Regions from separate parts of the Pseudodesulfovibrio mercurii genome, predicted to be linked through region 1. Evidence: predicted binding sites of a transcription regulator. Region 1 holds the regulator's gene; each other region holds the start of a gene.

Region 1 (5,929 bases):
TTATCCCATATATGGATTTGAGCATCAAAAAAACAGAATGTGACAGATATCACAAACTGCCCCGCCTGCCAAGCTAAAAGCGCAGCCAAAGTAAGAAAAGCGCGAAAAGATTTGCGCCTGTCGCGGAACCGCCATAATTCCGCCTCAGCCCGCGTCTGCCAAGGCTTTTGGGAGACACGTCCGGTCGCTGATTTTGCTCGGAAAATCCTTCGGGACGAGTCGGTCCCGGCGTCAACCATGTGAAGAGGATCGCAAACTCGTCGCGCGTGCAGGTCGGCATGCAGTGCGGTCCGGCACGAAAACGGCGCGGGACCGCAGCGGGATCAGATGCCGAAGTCGGGCAGGATCAGGAACAGGGCGACGATGACGATGCCCGTGGCCAGGATGACATATGCACGCTTCAGTCGCAGGGCCATGAGCCCGCCCAGGGAGGCGGCCACCCAGAGATGGGCCCAGGTCACGCCCAGGTGCAGGAAGATCGGCGGATAGAAGGCGAAGAAGACGTCCAACCCCAGCTTGAGGATGAGGATGGCCGCCAGGAAGGTGATCCAGCCCATGAGCAGCCCGCGGGCCATGGAGCGCAGAATGAGCGCGCCGGGCAGGTGCTTGGACCTCGGATTGCGCGCCCAGTTGAGCAGCGCGTTGTAACTGCCCTGCTCCCGTTCGCGCAGCCACCCTTCCACCTTGGTGCCGATCCAGGCCAGGGGCATGCTGGCGAAGAGCACGAACATGATCCGGGACGGCTGGTCCAGCCCGAACCATGTGGTCAAGGCCAGGGCCGCGAAGGTGGCCGCCGTGAGCTGCGGCGGGATGTAGGTCCCGGCCGGGATGAGGTCGAGCCAGAAGAGTTCGAAGAAGATGGCGATGTACAGGCTGGTGGTGTATTCCCCCGTGGCCGCGCCCCAGAAGAAGCCCACCACCAGGGGGCGCTCAAGCAGGCCGATGCTTACGGTCGAGCGGAACTGGGAAAAGAGGGCAAAAAAAAAGCGACCAGGGCGAACCAGGCGAGTGAATGCTGGGCGAGCATGGTCTAGAACCTCACCTGCACGGGGTCGTTGGGCACGCAGCGGAAATCGAGTTCCACGCCCTGGCGGTTCAGCTGGCGCAGGCAGGTCTCGTCCTCGTCGGACAGGGCCACGCTCGGGGAGATCTGGCGCTTGCCCGGGCTGTAGTGGACGTTGCCGATGTTCAGTACGTGGAAGCCGAACCCGGAGTCGAAGGCCCGGCGGGCGTCGGCACAGCTGGAAAACAGGAGGATGGCCCCGCCGTCGCCGGCATTGGAACACATGCGGGCCATGGCCGAGGGGACCTCGTCCACGGTGATGAAGGAGCTCTTCACGGCCTGGGGGATGGCCAGGGACATGATCTCCTGCTGGAGGATATCGTGGGCCAGCTCGTCGTTGGCCACGATAACGGTCTTGGCGCCGGTGTAGGGCAGCCACGTCTCGATGATCTGGCCGTGAATCAAGCGGTTGTCGATACGAACGAGAGTCACGGCACCATCCCTACTTTTTCGTCGCTTTTTTGCGCAGCATCGCCCCGGCGACCTTGATTCCCTGCTGCCCCGCCACCATGGCCTTTTCGGCCAGGTCGGGCAACGTCAGGGAGCGGGCCTGGAGGGTGGCCACGAGCATGGGCAGGTTGACGCCGGTGATGACCTCGAGATTTTCCGATTTCATCAGGGACAGGGACATGGTCGTGGGCGAACCGCCGAACAGGTCGGTCAGGGCCATGACGCCCTTGCCCTGCTCCACGGACTGGATCGCCTTGCGCACATTTTCCAGGGCCTCGTCCACGCCCTTGTTCACGTCGATGCCCACGGCCAGGCAGTTCTCCTGGGGACCCAGGACCATCTCGGCCGCCTTGAGCAGGGTCTCGCCGAAGCTGCCGTGGGTGACCAGCACCACGCCGATCACGCCGGATTTCTTGTCAGTCTGTGCAACCATGTCTATCCGAGTTCCATGTGTCGATGTTCGATCGAAACCGTATACCCCTTTTCCTTCAGGGTTGCCAGTACCGACTCGGCCACGGAAACCGACCGGTGGCGGCCGCCGGTGCAGCCCAGGGCCAGGGTGATCCTGTAGCGCCCTTCCTCGGCGTACAGAGGCAGAAGATAGAGCAGAAAATCGTGGAACCGCCGGATGAAGCCCTGCCCCGTGGGATTGTCCAGGACGTAGTCGGACACGGCCTTGTCCAGGCCGGACAGGGAGCGCAGGGACTTGTCGAAATATGGATTGGGCAGGAAGCGGAGGTCGAAGACCAGGTCCGCCTCGGACGGCACGCCGTACTTGAAGCCGAAGGTGATGATGTGCACCCGCATGCCCAGCCCCACGTCCTCCAGGGCCGACCACTTGGTCTGGATGACCCGGCGCAGGTCGTGGATGGAGTAGTCCGTGGTGTCCAGGACCAGGGCCGCGCCCGAGCGGACAGGCGCCAGGAGCTTCTTCTCCATCTCCAGGGCCGCTTCCAGGCCGAGGTTGCGGCTCTCCAGCGGATGGGGACGGCGGGTGGTGGCGTAGCGGCGGACCAGTTCGGCCATCTTGGCCTCGAGAAAGAGGACCTGCGGGGTGATGCCCAACTCGGCGAACCCCTCCAGGGCCTTTCCCCAGCCGTCCACGAACTCGAACTGGCGCAGGTCCATGCCGAGCGCCATGCCGCGGTACTTGGTGTCGAAGGTCAGGATGAGCTCGGCCAGCTTGGGCGACATCTCGGAGGGCAGCCCGTCGATACAGAAAAATCCCAGGTCCTCGAAGACCTTGAGGGCGGTGCTCTTGCCGGACCCGGAAAGTCCGGTGACGATCACCACGGGAAAGGGATTGGTCGAGGTCAACGGAGTCCGCCCATGGAGTTACACGCTCTTGAGGAGGGCCCAGAGCCCTTCGACGTCCTCGGCCGACAGGAACGCCTTGCGGAATTCCTCGTCCTTGAGGAGACGGGATATCTGGGCCAGGACGCGCAGGTGCATGCCCGCCACCTGCTCCGGGGCCAGGACCAGGAAGAAAATGGTACAGGGCCTGTGGTCGAGAGCCTCGAACTCCACGCCCTTGAGGCTGCGGCCCACGACCACGATGACCTTTCCCAGATCCTCAAGCTTGCCGTGGGGGATGGCGATGCCGTCGCCGATACCGGTGGAGCCCAGCCCCTCGCGGTCGAGAAGGACACGGACCGCATGGTCCGTGTCCATCTCTGGATATTGCTCGCCCAGGGGGGCGACGAGTTCTTGCAGCACGTCCGACTTGGTCTCGGACTTGAGCTCGGGAAGGATCAGTTCCTTCGCCAGGTAATCACTGAGTTTCATGCTTAGTTACCGGGGTCTATGAGGCCGTAATCGCCGTTCTTTCTCTTGTAGATAACGTTGACGCCATCGGTCTCCGCGTTGAGGAAGACCAGGAATTCCTTGTCGCGGGCATCAAGCTGCATGGCGGCCTCTTCCACGGACATGGGCTTGGGCTCGTATGCATCGCTGCCGACGATGGTGGGCGACGAACCGGAAGCAAGGTCCTCGTAGGACAGGTAGTTCATCTGCACCAATTTATTGGGACTCGCCTGCCTGGGGCGATTCTTCATCTTTTCACGCATCTTGCGAAGCTGGGCTTCCAGCTTGTCCAGGACCATGTCTATGGTGGAGTACATGTCTTCCGAGTCTTCATAGGCCGAGATGTGAATGCGATCCGAGTTCAGGATCACGTCCGCCTTGTGGCGGAACTTATCGACCAGCAGGTTGACCTGGAGATCTGCCTCCGCATCGGAAACGTATTTCGCTACCTTTTCAAAACGCTTTTCCGCATACCCCTTGAGGTGATCGGAAGGCTCGAAGTTCTTGAAAGTGAAGCTGATGTTCATACGCTGCCTCCTGGTTGTGAGTGCCAAGCAGGGACTAGAAGTACTGCTTGCGTTTTGAAGACGAAGCAATGCCCATTGCCGAGCGGTATTTGGCGACCGTACGCCGGGCGATGTTCACTTCCAGCTTTTCCTGGAGGATCTCGCCGATGCGCTCGTCGCTGAGCGGTTTCTTCGTGTCTTCGTCTGCGATCATTTGCTTGATGAGCGCCTTGACGCTCTCCGAACCCACCTGGGAACCGTCGTTCAGGTCCAGGGCCGAGTTGAAGAAGAACTTCAGCTCGAAGATGCCGTGAGGGGTCGAAACATACTTGTTGGTCGTGATTCGGCTCACGGTGGACTCGTGCATCTCGATGTCTTCCGCCACCTCCTTGAGGATCAGGGGTTTGAGTTTCGTCACGCCTTCCTCGAAGAAGGCCCTCTGGAAGCCGACAATGCTTTCGACTACTTTATACAGGGTTCGCTGCCGCTGGTACAGACTTTTCATCAACCATGCGGCGGAACGCATCTTTTCCTGAAAATATTCCTTCTCCTTGTCGGCCGCGCCCTTCATGGAATCCATGTAGAAGGTGTTCATCTGAAGGCGGGGCATGCCGTCCTCGTTGAGGATGATGACGAAGTCCTCGCCGTACTTGTAGACGAAGACGTCGGGGCTGACATAGTGCGGTTCGGTGCTGGAAAAATTGGCGCCCGGCATGGGGTCGAGGGTCTGGATCAGGTCCAGGTAGGCCTTGAGGTCCTCCATGGAGATCTTGAACTTGCGGGCCAGGGGCTTGTAGCGGTTCTTCTCCAGGTCCTCCAGGTGGTCGCGCACCAGGGAGATGAGCGTCGGATCGTCGTAGCCCAGGACCTCCATCTGGACCAGCAGGCACTCCTGCGGGGTGCGGGAGCCGACGCCCACGGGGTCGAGATGCTGGATGCGGGTCAGGACGGACTCGACCTCCTCCGGGGTGGCCTGGACCATGGCGGTCAGTTCCTCCATGGAGGCCTGGAGGTAGCCGTTGGAGTCGAGATTGCCGAGGATGACGTCGCCGATGGCCAGTTCGTGCTCGGTGAAGCTGGACAGGCGCATCTGCCAGTTGAGATGCCCTTCCAGGGAGGGCTTGGAGGCCAGGCGGGCTTCGAAGGACATGCCCTCCTCCGGCATCTCCAGGTCGCGGGACAGGGCCTGCTTGGAGGTGGAGGAGAATTCGCCGAGGTAGTTCTCCCAGTCCGCGTTGCGGACCAGTTCCTCCTCGGCCTGGGATTCGGTCAGGACCTCCGCCTTGTCCGGGACCTCGGTCTCGGTCTCGGTCTCGTCCAGGAAAGGATTCTCCAACAATTCCTGCTGCACCGTCTCCAGCAGTTCAAGCCGCGAAAGTTGCAGCAGCTTGATGGCCTGCTGCAACTGGGGCGTCATGACCAGTTGCTGTGAGAGCTTGAGCTGTTGCCGAAGTTCCAATCCCATGATTCATCACCCGCTTGAGGTTGTATTTATCGGCTGCCGGATAACGAAAATTTTTTTCATTCGGCAGCCATTTTTTTCAGTTCGACTATGTCACAGTGAATTAAAGGATGCAACACAATTGTGATAACATCCTGTTTCTATTGCAAATTCAACGGGCATATTTCTGGTATGAAAAAAGTGTACCAACCTTTGCGAACGGTGTAAATCGGGAAAGCGGAAAAAGATGCGGAAAAGGCTCAGAGACGGAAATCCTCGCCCAGATATATCTGCCGGGCGCGGCTGGACTTGACGATCTCGTCCGGCCCTCCCTCCAGGATGACCGTGCCCTCGTAGACCAGGTAGGCGCGGTCGCAGATATTCAACGTCTCCCTGACGTTGTGGTCGGAAATGAGGATGCCGATCTCCATGGACTTGAGCACGGAGATGATCTCCTGGATGTCGATGACCGCGATGGGGTCGATGCCCGCGAAGGGCTCGTCCAGGAGGATGAACTGGGGGGCGAGGATGAGCGCCCTGGCGATCTCGAGCCTGCGCCGCTCGCCGCCGGACAGGAACATGGCCGCCTGGTCCGCCAGCTTGGTGATGGTGAACATCTCCAGGAGCTCGTCGGCCCGGACGCGCTGCTGCTTCGAGGTCAGGCCG
Region 2 (5,929 bases), 850 kb from region 1:
GGGCACGGACAGGGTCTCGCCCGGCCACAGGGTCAGGCTGCGCAGGCTGCGGTCGTCGTAGAACCCCACGCTCATGATCCGGGTGCGGATCGGGCCGAAGGGCGTGGCCAGGGTCACGGGCCTGGACAGCCCGGCCTCGTCGTCCTGGCTCCAGTAGCCCGAGAGCTTGCCGTTCAGCGGAAAGACGCGGTTCAGGGTGCCGTTCTCGTGGAAGGAGACCAGCTCGGCGGGGATGTCGCCGATCGGGGTGACGATGACGGTCTGCTCCTCCAGGGGCACGGACTTGACCACTCCCGAGGCGTGGTACTCCACAGGCAGGATGTCCCGTTTGCGTAAGTCGTCGGAGGTGTGTTGGGGGATCAGTTCACCGTACTGCGTGGATATGGTCTGCATGGAAACCTCTCTGGGTATCTTGAAAGGCGCGGCGGCGGGACCGGACGTCCGCCGGGGTCCTTGCGGGTGCGGGGCGTCCGGCCAGGCCGTGGCGTCCGATGAAAAGCAGGGTCGCGTAGCTCACGACCAGCAGGGCCAGGGAGAGCATGCCCGCCTGGCCGTATTCCAGGGACTCGGTGTGTTCGAAGATGGCGATGGAGGCCACCTTGGTCCGGCCGGGGATGGACCCGCCGAGCATCAGGGCCACGCCGAACTCGCCCACGGTGTGCGCGAAGATGAGCGCGGCCGAGGCTGTGACCCCGCCCATGGCGTTGGGCAGGATGACGTGGCGGAAGGCCTGGACGTGGGTCATGCCCGAGCAGCGGGCCGCCTCCACGATGCCGGGATCGATCTTCTCGAAGGCGGCGCGCATGGGCAGAACCCCGAAGGGCAGGCTGTAGGCCAGGGAACCGAGAACCAGCCCGGAAAAGGAAAAGGGCAGGGGAGAGCCGAACAGGGCTTCCCAGGCCGCGCCGAAGGGGGACGCCGGGCTCATGACCATGAGCAGACCGAAGCCGAGCACCGTGGGCGGCAGGACCATGGGCAGGTTGCAGGCCGCCTCGACGAAGCGTTTGCCCGGCGCGCGCGACATGGCCAGCCAGTAGGCCAGGGGCATGCACAGGGCGAGCAGCAGGGGCGTGACCGCCAGGGCCAGCTTGCCGGTGATCAGGAGCGCGGTGAAGTCCATGCCGGGTCTACGGGGTGAGGGTGGCCCGGACGGGCGCCGTCGCGAAGGAGGCCGGGGCCTGACTCACGGCCGGCGAAGAGGCCGTGGACGCGGTGCCGGACAGGATGCAGAGCCACAGACAGACGTAGATGAGCTTCTTGAACATGCAACCTCCTAGTTCTTGACCAGCTTGGTCAGTTCCTTGTCGGTCAGGGGGCGTTCCAGCTCCCAGGCCAGCTTCCTTACTTCGTCCACAAGGGCCGGGAGTCCCTGCTCGGGGAGCTCGAGCCCACGGTCCGCAAGGGCGTGGGCGACCGCCGCTCGCCCACTCTTGCCGCCAACCGCGACCATCCGGTCCGCGCCGATGCGGCCGGGATCGAAGGGCTCGAAAAGCTCAGGCGACTTGCTGAGGGCGTGCGCGTGAAGGCCGGACTCGCAAGCGAAAATGTCCTTGCCCGCGATCGCCTTGGTTCGGGGAATCGGCACCCCGGCAGCTTGAGAAACGAAATGGCAGAGGCCGCGAAGGTCTTCAACCTTGTATGCATGACTTTCCTCCTTGAGCGTCAGGTAGGTGGCCAGCTCCTCGGTGGCCGCGATGCCGGACCGTTCGCCGATGCCGAGCACGCTGCCGTCGGCGTAGTCCGCGCCGCTGGACAGGGCGGTGACCGCGTTGGCCGTGGCCATGCCGAAGTCGTCGTGGCAGTGCACGGCCAGGTCGATGTCCAGTTTCCGCTGGAAGGCGGCGACCAGTTCAGCGGTCTTCATCGGGGTGAGCAGCCCCAGGGAGTCGGACAGGCGCACGCGGGCCGCGCCCACGTCCTGGGCCAGTCCGGCCGCCTTCAGGGCGAAGTCCGTGTCGGCCCTGGAGAGGTCCTCCAGGCCGACGGACACGTAATCCATCCCCAAGAGCCGGGCCGCGAGCACGGTGCGGGCCAGGCGTTCCAGAAGCCCCTCGCGGTCGGTCCGGAGTCGGTTTTCGATGTGCAGGTCGGAAACGGGCACGCCGATGTTGATGCGGTCCACCTTCAGGCCCGAGGCCTTGCGGATGTCCGCCTCGCGGCAGGGCGACCAGACGGACAGGGCGGTCCGGCCGCGCCGTTTCCCTATTCTATGGATGAGTTCGTCCAGGCCCTCCTGGCCGACCCAGCCCAGCTCGATCTCGTCCACGCCGATGGACAGCAAGCCGGACACGATCCGTTCCCGGGCCTCCATGGAGAAGTAGGCCCCGAAGAGCTGCGCTCCTTCCCTGAGTGTGGTGTCGATCAACATGTGCTTTGTCCTCTTGTATGGTTGTCGATGATCCTGCCTTCCCTTGAGCATGAAGGATGCCAACGCGGACTTTTCATCTATCATATTGAAATAAAATAAGTAATTTCTTGACTGAAATGAGAGGATTTTACCTACGTTTTTGTAGGCTACAACACTTGTGTCTGGAGCCGAGGTCTCAACCTACACTTTTCGTAGGAAACAACAGTGCTGTAGACAATCTGATTTCTCCTTTAAAAACAGCATGATGACATGTTATTTTGCGTTTGGCACGTCCTTTGCCATAGGGGACCCATCGACGCAAACAAACCCATGGAGGAGAAATCATGAGGAAAGTAGCGATTTACGGAAAGGGCGGCATCGGCAAGTCCACCACCACTCAGAACACGGTTGCCGGCCTGGCTGAAATGGGCCGCAAGGTCATGGTCGTCGGTTGCGACCCCAAGGCCGACTCCACCCGCCTGCTGCTCGGCGGCCTGGCCCAGAAGTCCGTGCTCGACACCCTTCGCGAAGAAGGCGAGGACGTGGAACTCGAAGACATCCGCAAGCCCGGTTACGGCGGGACCTGGTGTGTTGAGTCCGGCGGCCCGGAGCCCGGTGTCGGCTGTGCCGGTCGCGGCATCATCACTTCCATCAACATGCTCGAGTCCCTGGGCGCCTACGAGGAGTCCGAGGGTCTGGACTACGCCTTCTACGACGTCCTCGGCGACGTTGTCTGCGGCGGCTTCGCCATGCCCATCCGCGACGGCAAGGCCCAGGAAATCTACATCGTCTGCTCCGGCGAGATGATGGCCATGTACGCGGCCAACAACATCTGCAAGGGCATCATGAAGTACGCGGAATCCGGCGGCGTCCGTCTGGGCGGCCTGATCTGCAACTCCCGCAACACCGACCGCGAGGCCGAATTGATCACCGAGCTGGCCTCCAAGCTGGGCACCCAGATGATCTACTTCGTGCCCCGCGACAACGACGTCCAGCGCGCCGAAATCAACCGCAAGACGGTCATCGAGTGGGACGGCACCGTGCCCCAGGCCAACGAGTATCGCGGCCTGGCCAAGGCCATCGACGAGAACCAGATGTTCACCATCCCCAAGCCGCTGCAGATCGAAGACCTCGAGCAGCTGCTCATGGACTACGGCATCATGGAAGCCTAGTTCCCGTCACTAACGCTGAAATTAATCAAAAGCCAAAGATAGCAAGAAAATAGGAGATCCCACAAATGATGATCATGATTCGAGCAATTGTTCGGCCCGAGAAAGCGGACGACGTGTTGGCCGCCCTTATGGACAACGGCTTTCCCGCCGTCACCAAGTACTCCGTGGCCGGTCGCGGCAAGCAGCGCGGCATCAAGATCGGCGAGGTCACCTATGACGAGATCCCCAAAACCATGCTCATGAGCGTCGTCAACGCCGAGGACAAGGAATTCGTCATCAACACCATCATGGACGCCGCCCGCTCCGGCACCAAGGGCGCCTTCGGCGACGGCAAGATCTTCGTCACCGAAGTGGAAGGTGTCTACACCATCAGCTCCGGCGTCAACGAGACCGCCGCAGCCAGCGAGGGGGCCGCGTAATGAAGGAAGTCATCGCAGTGGTGCGCATGAACATGATGAACAAGACCAAGTCCGCCCTCACCGAAGCCGGTGTGGATGCCTTCTTCGCCCACGAGGCGCAGGGCCGCGGCAAGGGGTTCGTCAATGCGGCCATCGTCTCCGGAGTGGAGCAGGGCTACGAGGAAGCGGCCGAAGTGCTGGGCGAGAAGGGCAAGCTCTACGCCAAGCGCATGGTGACCGTGGTCGTGCCCGACGACATGGTGGAGGACGTGGTTCAGGCCATCATGGCCGCCAACCGGACCGGCAAGCCCGGCGACGGCAAGATCTTCGTCCTGCCCGTCGGTGACGCCGTGCGCGTCAGAACCCATGAAACCGGTGAAAAGGCGATCGCTTAGCGCCTATTGAAGGAGAAAGTATACATGGCCAAGACGAAAAAGCTCGTGCAGCTCACGCCCACCGACGTGAAGGAAGATATCCTTTCCAAGTATCCTCCGAAGGTGGCCCGCAAGCGCGCCAAGCAGATCATGATCAACGAAGCCACGGGGAGCGACTCGCCGCCGGAGATTCTGGCCAACGTCCGCACCATCCCTGGCATCATCACCATGCGGGGCTGCACCTACGCAGGCTGCAAGGGCGTCATCATGGGCCCGACCCGCGACATCGTGAACATCACCCACGGCCCCATCGGCTGCGGATTCTACTCCTGGCTGACCCGCCGCAACCAGACCGACCCCGGTCCGGACGGCGCCAACTACATGCCCTACTGCTTCTCCACGGACATGCAGGACCAGGACATCATCTTCGGCGGCGAGAAGAAGCTCGCGGCCGCCATCCAGGAGGCCTACGACCTGCTCCATCCCAAGGGCATCTGCGTCTTCGCCACCTGCCCGGTGGGCCTGATCGGCGACGACATCCATGCCGTGTCCAGGAAGATGAAGGAGAAGTTCGGGGACTGCAACGTGTTCGCCTTCTCCTGCGAGGGCTACAAGGGCGTTTCCCAGTCCGCCGGCCACCACATCGCCAACAACCAGGTCTTCACCCACCTGGTGGGCGAGGAGCAGAAGGAACAGGACGGCGAGTTCAAGATCAACCTGCTCGGCGAGTACAACATCGGCGGCGACGGCTTCGAGATCGACCGCATCTTCAAGAAGTGCGGCATCACCTGCCTGTCCACCTTCTCCGGCAACTCGTCCTACGACCAGTTCGCCCGGGCCCACCACGCCGATCTGAACCTGGTCATGTGCCACCGGTCCATCAACTACGTGGCCGACATGATGGAGACCAAGTACGGCATCCCGTGGTTCAAGGTGAACTTCATCAGCGCCAAGTCCGCGGCCAAGTCCCTGCGCAAGATCGGCGAGTACTTCGGCAACCAGAAGCTCATCGACCGCATCGAAGAGGTCATCGCCGAGGAGATGAAGGACGTCGAGGCCGCCCTGGCCGCGCACAAGCCGCACACCCAGGGCAAGACCGCCATGCTGTTCGTCGGCGGTTCCCGCGCCCATCACTACCAGGACCTGTTCACCGAGCTGGGCATGAAGACCCTGTCCGCAGGGTATGAGTTCGCCCACCGCGACGACTATGAAGGCCGCCGGGTCATCCCGGAACTGGTCCCGGACGCCGACTCCCGCAACATCGAGGAGATCGAGGTCTCGGCCGATCCGGAACTCTACAACCCGCGCAAGTCCCCCGAGCAGATCAAGGCCATGGAGGATTCCGGCTTCGAGTTCAAGGACTACGACGGCATGAACGAGCAGATGGGCAACGGCACCATCGTCATCGACGACCTCAACCAGTACGAGGCCGAAAAGCTGGTGGAGCTCTACAAGCCGGACATCTTCTGCGCCGGCATCAAGGAGAAGTACTCCATCCAGAAGAACGGTGTGCCCATGCTCCAGCTGCACAGCTACGACTACGGCGGACCCTTCGCGGGCTTCAAGGGCGCGATCAACTTCTACAAGACGGTCGATCGCCTCGTGAGCAGCAAGGTCTGGTCCTACACGGAGGCCCCC
Region 3 (5,929 bases), 770 kb from region 1:
AGCTGAATTTCACTCTATATGGGAATCTGAGCAAGGTGATTGGATAGATATCACACCTAATCGCAGTGGAGAGAATAAAATTTTATTCCTTCATGATAAAAATAATGGATACAACGATAAACAAGTTAATAACATCAGGAAAAATTTATCCAACAACAGACTAATCGATGATTATATCTTAATTAACAATGCGTTGTATCATTTTACTAATTATGGAGAAAATTCATTCCAACGTGTCAGAACATTCGAAGATATAGATGCAGATATTCTAGAATGGATATATGAGTGGAAAGAAAGCCTTGAAGAACTTATTGAGATTGGTAATGGGCCAGGCTGTTCTTGTCCTTGCGGTTCCGGTCTGAAGTACAAAAAATGTCACGCCAAAGAACTACGGAAAATGGCTGCTGCTATAGTTAAAAAATTTAACGCGGATATCCGAAATAAATAAGAGAAGAAGCTAACTGCATTAAGAGTCTCCATTATGCAGCTGGTAATCGCATTCCCTTTTCCCCACTGCAGCTCTTCCGACAAAATACTTCTGTATTGTTGGCCCGACGGAAGACACAAAATCAAATCGAGTTGAGTTCGAGCAGCCTAGGAATCCCGACCATTAGCCGTCTACTCCACGGGACTCACGAGGACGGCTTGGCCTCCGCCAATGCCCGGAGCATGGTGTTGAAGACGCTGGAGGGGTTTTCGTTGCCGGCTCCGGCGGATTCGAGGGCCACGATGTAGGCCAGGATGTAGTCTTCCGAGACGCCCTTCTGCTTCAGGAGGGGCATTGCCGACTGGATGCTGTCCGTGTTCACTGCCATGGGATGAAGACCTCCGTATTTCTACCGCCACCGTACCGGCAAAATGCAAAAAGGGCCACCCTGGGGGCGGCCCTTTTTATTCTCGTATCGTGCAGGATTTCTAGGTGTTGAAGACTCTCGGCGCGCCGCCTGTGTCTTCCACCCGGAATCCGGCGGCGGCGATCTTGTCGCGCAGTTCGTCGGACAGGGCGAAGTCCTTTGCCTCGCGCGCCTTCTGGCGGTCGGCCACCAAGCCCTGGACCGGGACGGGCAGGTCGGACAGGGGCACGGGCATCTGGGCGGGGTCGAGGATGGCCAGGATGGCGTCCATGGCCTTGAGTTCGTCCAGGCAGGCCCGGGCGGCCGCGCCGGTCAGCCGGTCGTCCCCGGCCCACTGGTTGACCTGCTTGATGAACCGGAACAGGGCGGGCCAGAAATGGTGCAGCTTGAGGCCGTCGTCCATGGCCGTGCGGAAGGCCGCCTTGAGGTCGAAGACCGCCTGCTCCACGTCGGTCGAGACCGTGTCGCCGCGCGCGTCGAGCGCCAGGGTCAGGGCCACCGCGCCCTCCTGGATGCGCCGCCAGTTGCGCGCCCACATGGCCAGGTTGTCGGCCGAGGCGCAGAGCGGCTTGCGCGGGGCGGCGGACAGGAGCCACAGCCGGGCCGCGCGGAACCCGCCGAGGGTTTCGGCCACCGTGGCCAGGGTCTCGCCCTCGGCGTCCGAGGTCTGCTGGCAGGCGGTCCACGCCTGGACCTCGCGCCCGGCCGTGGACCAGATGGCCCGCAGGTTCTCCAGGTGCGGGAAGCGGTGCTTGTCCGAACCGATCATCACGTCCGTGCGCGGCAGCTCGTCGAGCGCCATGGCCGCGTGCTGCAAAAACCAGCTCGGCCGCACGTTGCCCCACTGGGTCTCCAGGACCTCGCCGCGCTTCAGGTCCATGAGCGAGGCGCGCTTGAGCAAGGTGAAATCCAGCGGGTTGTCCTTGACGTAGGCGTCCAGGTCCACGGTGCGGCCGCCCGAGACCTTGTCCATGTCCACGGTGCCGATCTCGCCGTACCGCTTGTCGCGGAACACGTCGAAGTAGACGCTGCGCAGCTTCTCGTAGGCCAGCCCCTTGCCCAGGAGCTTGCGGCACAGGGAAAGCGCGGTCTCGTTGCTGGCCGAGGACAGGGGAAATTTCAGTTCATCGGACAACCCCATAGCCCGGCCGCGCGCCAGGATGTCTTCGCGCCGCGACTCGGCCAGGGAGGCCCGGTCCGTGTCCGCCTCGCGGGCGGCCGCCAGGGTGCGGTCGTCCATGTCGGTCAGCCCGGCCACGCCCGAGGCCTTGACCCCGCGCCCGGCCAGGTGGCGGAGGAACACGTCGAGCAGCACCAGCCGCCGCCAGGAGTCCAGGCCGTCCGGGTTGTCCAGGCTCGGGCCCATGGTGTACGCGCAAAGGCCCGCGCCGGTGTTGAGCATCTTGTCCGCGCCCGTGGCCATGTCGAAAATCGTCACCCCGCTGCCCGACTGCCGCCGGTAGAGGTGGGTGGACAGGTAGCGCTCGCCCGAGTCCGGGAAGATGACTACGATCAGCCCCTTGTCCAGCCGCTCGGCCATCTGCAACGCTCCGCCCAGCGCCGCGCCCGAGCTCATGCCCGCGAAGATGCCCTCCTCGCGCGCCAGCCTGCGGCAGTTCTCGAAGGCGTCCTCGTCCTCCACGTGCAGGACCTCGTCCAGGGCGGTCTTGTCGTAGATGCCCGGCGGGTAGGATTCGAGCATGTTCTTGAGGCCCTGAATCTTGTGACCCGCGTAGGGCTCCACCGCGGCCACGTAGACCTTGCCCATCTCGTGCAGCCGTTTCGCGATGCCCATGGCCGTGCCCGAGGTGCCGAGCGTCATGACGCAGTGCGTCACCGCGCCGCCGGTCTGGTCCCAGATTTCCAGCCCGGTGCCCATGTAGTGCGCCTGGATGGAGGCCGGGTTGTTGTACTGGTCCATGAGCACGTACTTGTCCGGCTCCTCGCGGGCGTAGCGGTAGGCCTGCTCGATGGCCCCGTCCGTGGCCAGGTGGCCCGGCGTCAGCTCCAGCTCCGCCCCGTAGGCGGCCATGATCATCTTGCGCTCCTCGCTCGCCGTCTCGGGCATGAGCAGCTTGATGCGGTACCCCTTGATGGCCGCGACCATGGCCAGCCCGACCCCGGTGTTGCCCGAGGTGGCCTCGATGATGATCTTGTCCCTGGTCAGCTCGCCCGATCGCTCGGCGGCCTCAATCATGGCGGCGGCCACGCGGTCCTTGATGGACCCGCCGGGGTTCTGGCTCTCGATCTTGGCCAAAATCCTGACGTTGGGATTGGGGTTGAGGTGGCGAATCTCCACCAGCGGCGTATTGCCGATCAGCTCAAGCAGGTTCTTGTTCATCGTAGCGCCCTGAAATCATGCGGCTTGGGTTCTGGATCAATGCCCGCACCCTAGGGCAAAAACAGCCCCGGCGCAACTGGCATGCAAAGTGCATTTTCCCGGCGGAACCGTCCATTTTTTGAGCATGCGAGGCCGCGCCATGAATCCGTATCCGTTCCTAAAGGACAACATCGAATACCTGCAACGCACCGGGAATCCCATCTTCCAGTGGCTCTCCTCCCGCCCGTTCAACGAGGACAAGCTCAAGACGCGGCTCTTCCCCAACGAGGCCGGGCTCCTCGACTGGGAGATGGACAACGGCAAGGGAATGTTCGCCTCCCTGCCGCCCCAGGGGCTCTACGCCAACTGGGTCCACCCGGAAAAGGCGGTCACCTCGGCCACATTCATCGTCGGCTGCAACCTCGGCTACGGGGTCAACCACGTCCTGACCCACACCCCGGACACGCACAAGGTCATGCTCCTGGAGCCGCGCTCCGAGATGCTCCTGGCCTGCCTGGGCCAGACCGACTACCGCCCGTTCTTCGAGAGAAAGAAATTCCACCTGATGGTCCCGGACGAGCGCTTCCTGTCCGAGGTGGTCCGCAACCTGGACCTCCAGTTCATCTACGGCCAGATTCACCTCAAGAGCGACATCCCCAGCCGCCAGCTCGGCCCGGAATACGCCCGCTGGTCCACCTGGCTGCGCCACAAGCTCGAAAACTTCTCCCTGGAGCTGTCCACCCTGCGCCACCGCCAGGACGTCATGGTCAAGAACGAGATCGACAACTTCGCCAAGGCCATGCGCGACGGCAGCCTCAAGTCCATGGAGGGCAAGGGTGCGGGCGTGGGCGCGGTCATCCTCGGCGCGGGCCCGTCGCTCGAGACCATGGCCCCGCTGCTCAAGGCCAAGACGGGCCACGTGCTCTACACCTGCGCCCTCCAGACCGTGCCCTCCCTGCAGAACCTGGGCATCAAGCCCCACCTGTGCGCGGCCATCGACTACGACGCGACCATGCTCAAGGTCTTCGAGCGGCTGGACCCGGACTTCGTTCAGGACGTGCCTCTCGTCTACTCCACCAAGATCGACCCCATGGTCCTCAAGCGCTACCCCGGCCCGACCCTGCCCCTGTGGACCGTGGGCGGCGTGGGCACCTACGTGCTCAAGGAACGGGACCTGGTGCTCGACGCGGGCGGCAACGTCTCGGTGACCCTGTCGCGATTCCTGCGCTACTGCGGGGTCTCCCACCTGCTCCTGGCCGGGCAGGACTACGCCTGGATCAACGGCCGGTCCCACTCGGGCGGCCACCACAACCACACCACCGACCTGCACCGCCGGTCCTGGCACCAGACCACGCGCAACCTGGACGGCGAGGAAATCCTGACCACCCTGCAATACATGACCGCCAAGCGCGAGCTGGAGGAGGACCTCAAGCGGTCCGAATTTCCCGTCTTCAACCTCTACGGCGGCGGCGCTGTCATCGAGGGCGCCACCGTGGTGGACGTGGATACGGCCTACGACAAGGGCATCCTGGCCTCGGCCCCCGGCGCGGTGGAAGGCTTCCTGCGCGATCTGGCGGCCTGCCGCCGGGGCACCCCGCCCCTGCGCATGGAGCCGCGCTCGCCCCGCTGGACCACCTCCCTGCGCAACATGGAAAAGCACCTCGCCAAGCTGTTCAAAAATCTCAAGGCCAACCAGAAGGAAATCCACGCAGCCCTGACCCGAGTGGAGCTGTTCGTCAAGCAGGACCCGCTCTACGGCCCGTACCTGTTCAACGAGATCGTGGACCTGGCCGGGCTGACCAGGGCCAAGTCCGCCTTCGAGGCCGGGGACCTGGGCGAGTTCAAGCGCATCGCCAAAAACGTCCTGCGCAAGGTCCGCGAAATCGACCGCAAGGTCTGCCTTGCCGAGGACGAGCAGGCCGTGGCCTGATTCCGCACACAACACGCCAACCTCCCGCAAACACGGACGATCCGTTAAAAATCACGGGGTGCTTGTCTTTGCGGCGGTTCCGTGAAATAGTGCCCCGCCATGGACGAGAAGAAACCCTTTCTGACCGAGGACGGCACCCTGGTCATCCCCTTCGAGTGCTCGGACAACGCCGACAAGTACTGGAAACAGGAAGGCAAGTCCCTGACCGACATCCTCAAGGAACTCAAGGCGAGCCCCGAGGTCTGGGCCCGGTACACCCACGAGCCCTACCCCTCCAACGGGGACGGCGAGTCCTAGGCGCGCCGCGCCCGGCTTGCCTGGCTCCTCCCGATGGCTTATAAACCCGCATGCGCTGCACTTCCCTGAAACACTGGGCGCTCTATTCCGCGCCCCTGCTCATCGTCCTCGGCCTGCTCTGGTTCGGGTTCGGGAGCGAGCGGGAGGTGGCCGCGTTCTTCAAGGATCACCGCGCGGCCCACGCCGGGCTCAAGACCTTCCTGCGCCTGGTCACGGATTGGTGCAACCCCCTGTTCTACGTCTTCTACGCGGGCATGCTCCTGACCGCCTGGCGGTCCGGCAACCGCGAACGGCTGCGCTTCGTCCTCGTCCTGCTGGTGGTCCAGGGGGTGGTGGCCGGACTGGCCGTGCACTTCACCAAATATCTCATCGGCAGACCCCGGCCCGGCCAGGGCGGCTGGTACGAGCCGCTGTCCGGCCGCGCCGCCCAGGAGGCCCTGCCCTCGGGCCACACCACCGAGATCACCGGCTGGACCCTGCCCCTGGCCCTGCGCGCAGCGCGCGCGGCCGTGCCCCTGCTTCTCGGCC

Evidence for each region. Region 1 encodes sigma-54, which starts transcription at its own class of promoters, with help from an activator protein. Its sites were predicted from a motif close to CTGGCACGGNNNNTGCTT; they were not measured.
Region 2: a site for sigma-54 is predicted at 2,632-2,649, ahead of nifH (nitrogenase iron protein). Genes of this name have one in related genera too.
Region 3: a site for sigma-54 is predicted at 3,272-3,289, ahead of DND132_RS16540 (motility associated factor glycosyltransferase family protein). Genes of this name have one in related genera too.

What each region holds. Positions count from the first base shown of each region.
Region 1 is NC_016803.1:585,262-591,190, forward strand. It holds gene DND132_RS02740 (PTS sugar transporter subunit IIC) at 324-1,004, opposite strand; gene DND132_RS02745 (PTS sugar transporter subunit IIB) at 1,031-1,495, opposite strand; gene DND132_RS02750 (PTS sugar transporter subunit IIA) at 1,506-1,946, opposite strand; gene rapZ (RNase adapter RapZ) at 1,949-2,830, opposite strand; gene DND132_RS02760 (PTS sugar transporter subunit IIA) at 2,849-3,298, opposite strand; gene hpf (ribosome hibernation-promoting factor, HPF/YfiA family) at 3,301-3,843, opposite strand; gene rpoN (RNA polymerase factor sigma-54) at 3,878-5,287, opposite strand; gene lptB (LPS export ABC transporter ATP-binding protein) at 5,524-5,929, opposite strand, start outside.
Region 2 is NC_016803.1:1,434,923-1,440,851, reverse strand. It holds gene DND132_RS06615 (hypothetical protein) at 1-393, opposite strand, end outside; gene modB (molybdate ABC transporter permease subunit) at 365-1,120, opposite strand; gene DND132_RS18450 (hypothetical protein) at 1,128-1,265, opposite strand; gene DND132_RS06605 (LeuA family protein) at 1,274-2,368, opposite strand; gene nifH (nitrogenase iron protein) at 2,692-3,519, shown strand; gene DND132_RS06595 (P-II family nitrogen regulator) at 3,585-3,938, shown strand; gene DND132_RS06590 (P-II family nitrogen regulator) at 3,938-4,312, shown strand; gene nifD (nitrogenase molybdenum-iron protein alpha chain) at 4,337-5,929, shown strand, end outside.
Region 3 is NC_016803.1:3,675,172-3,681,100, reverse strand. It holds gene DND132_RS18115 (SEC-C domain-containing protein) at 1-448, shown strand, start outside; gene DND132_RS16550 (hypothetical protein) at 633-815, opposite strand; gene DND132_RS16545 (cysteine synthase) at 916-3,195, opposite strand; gene DND132_RS16540 (motility associated factor glycosyltransferase family protein) at 3,335-5,104, shown strand; gene DND132_RS16535 (hypothetical protein) at 5,204-5,401, shown strand; gene DND132_RS16530 (phosphatase PAP2 family protein) at 5,452-5,929, shown strand, end outside.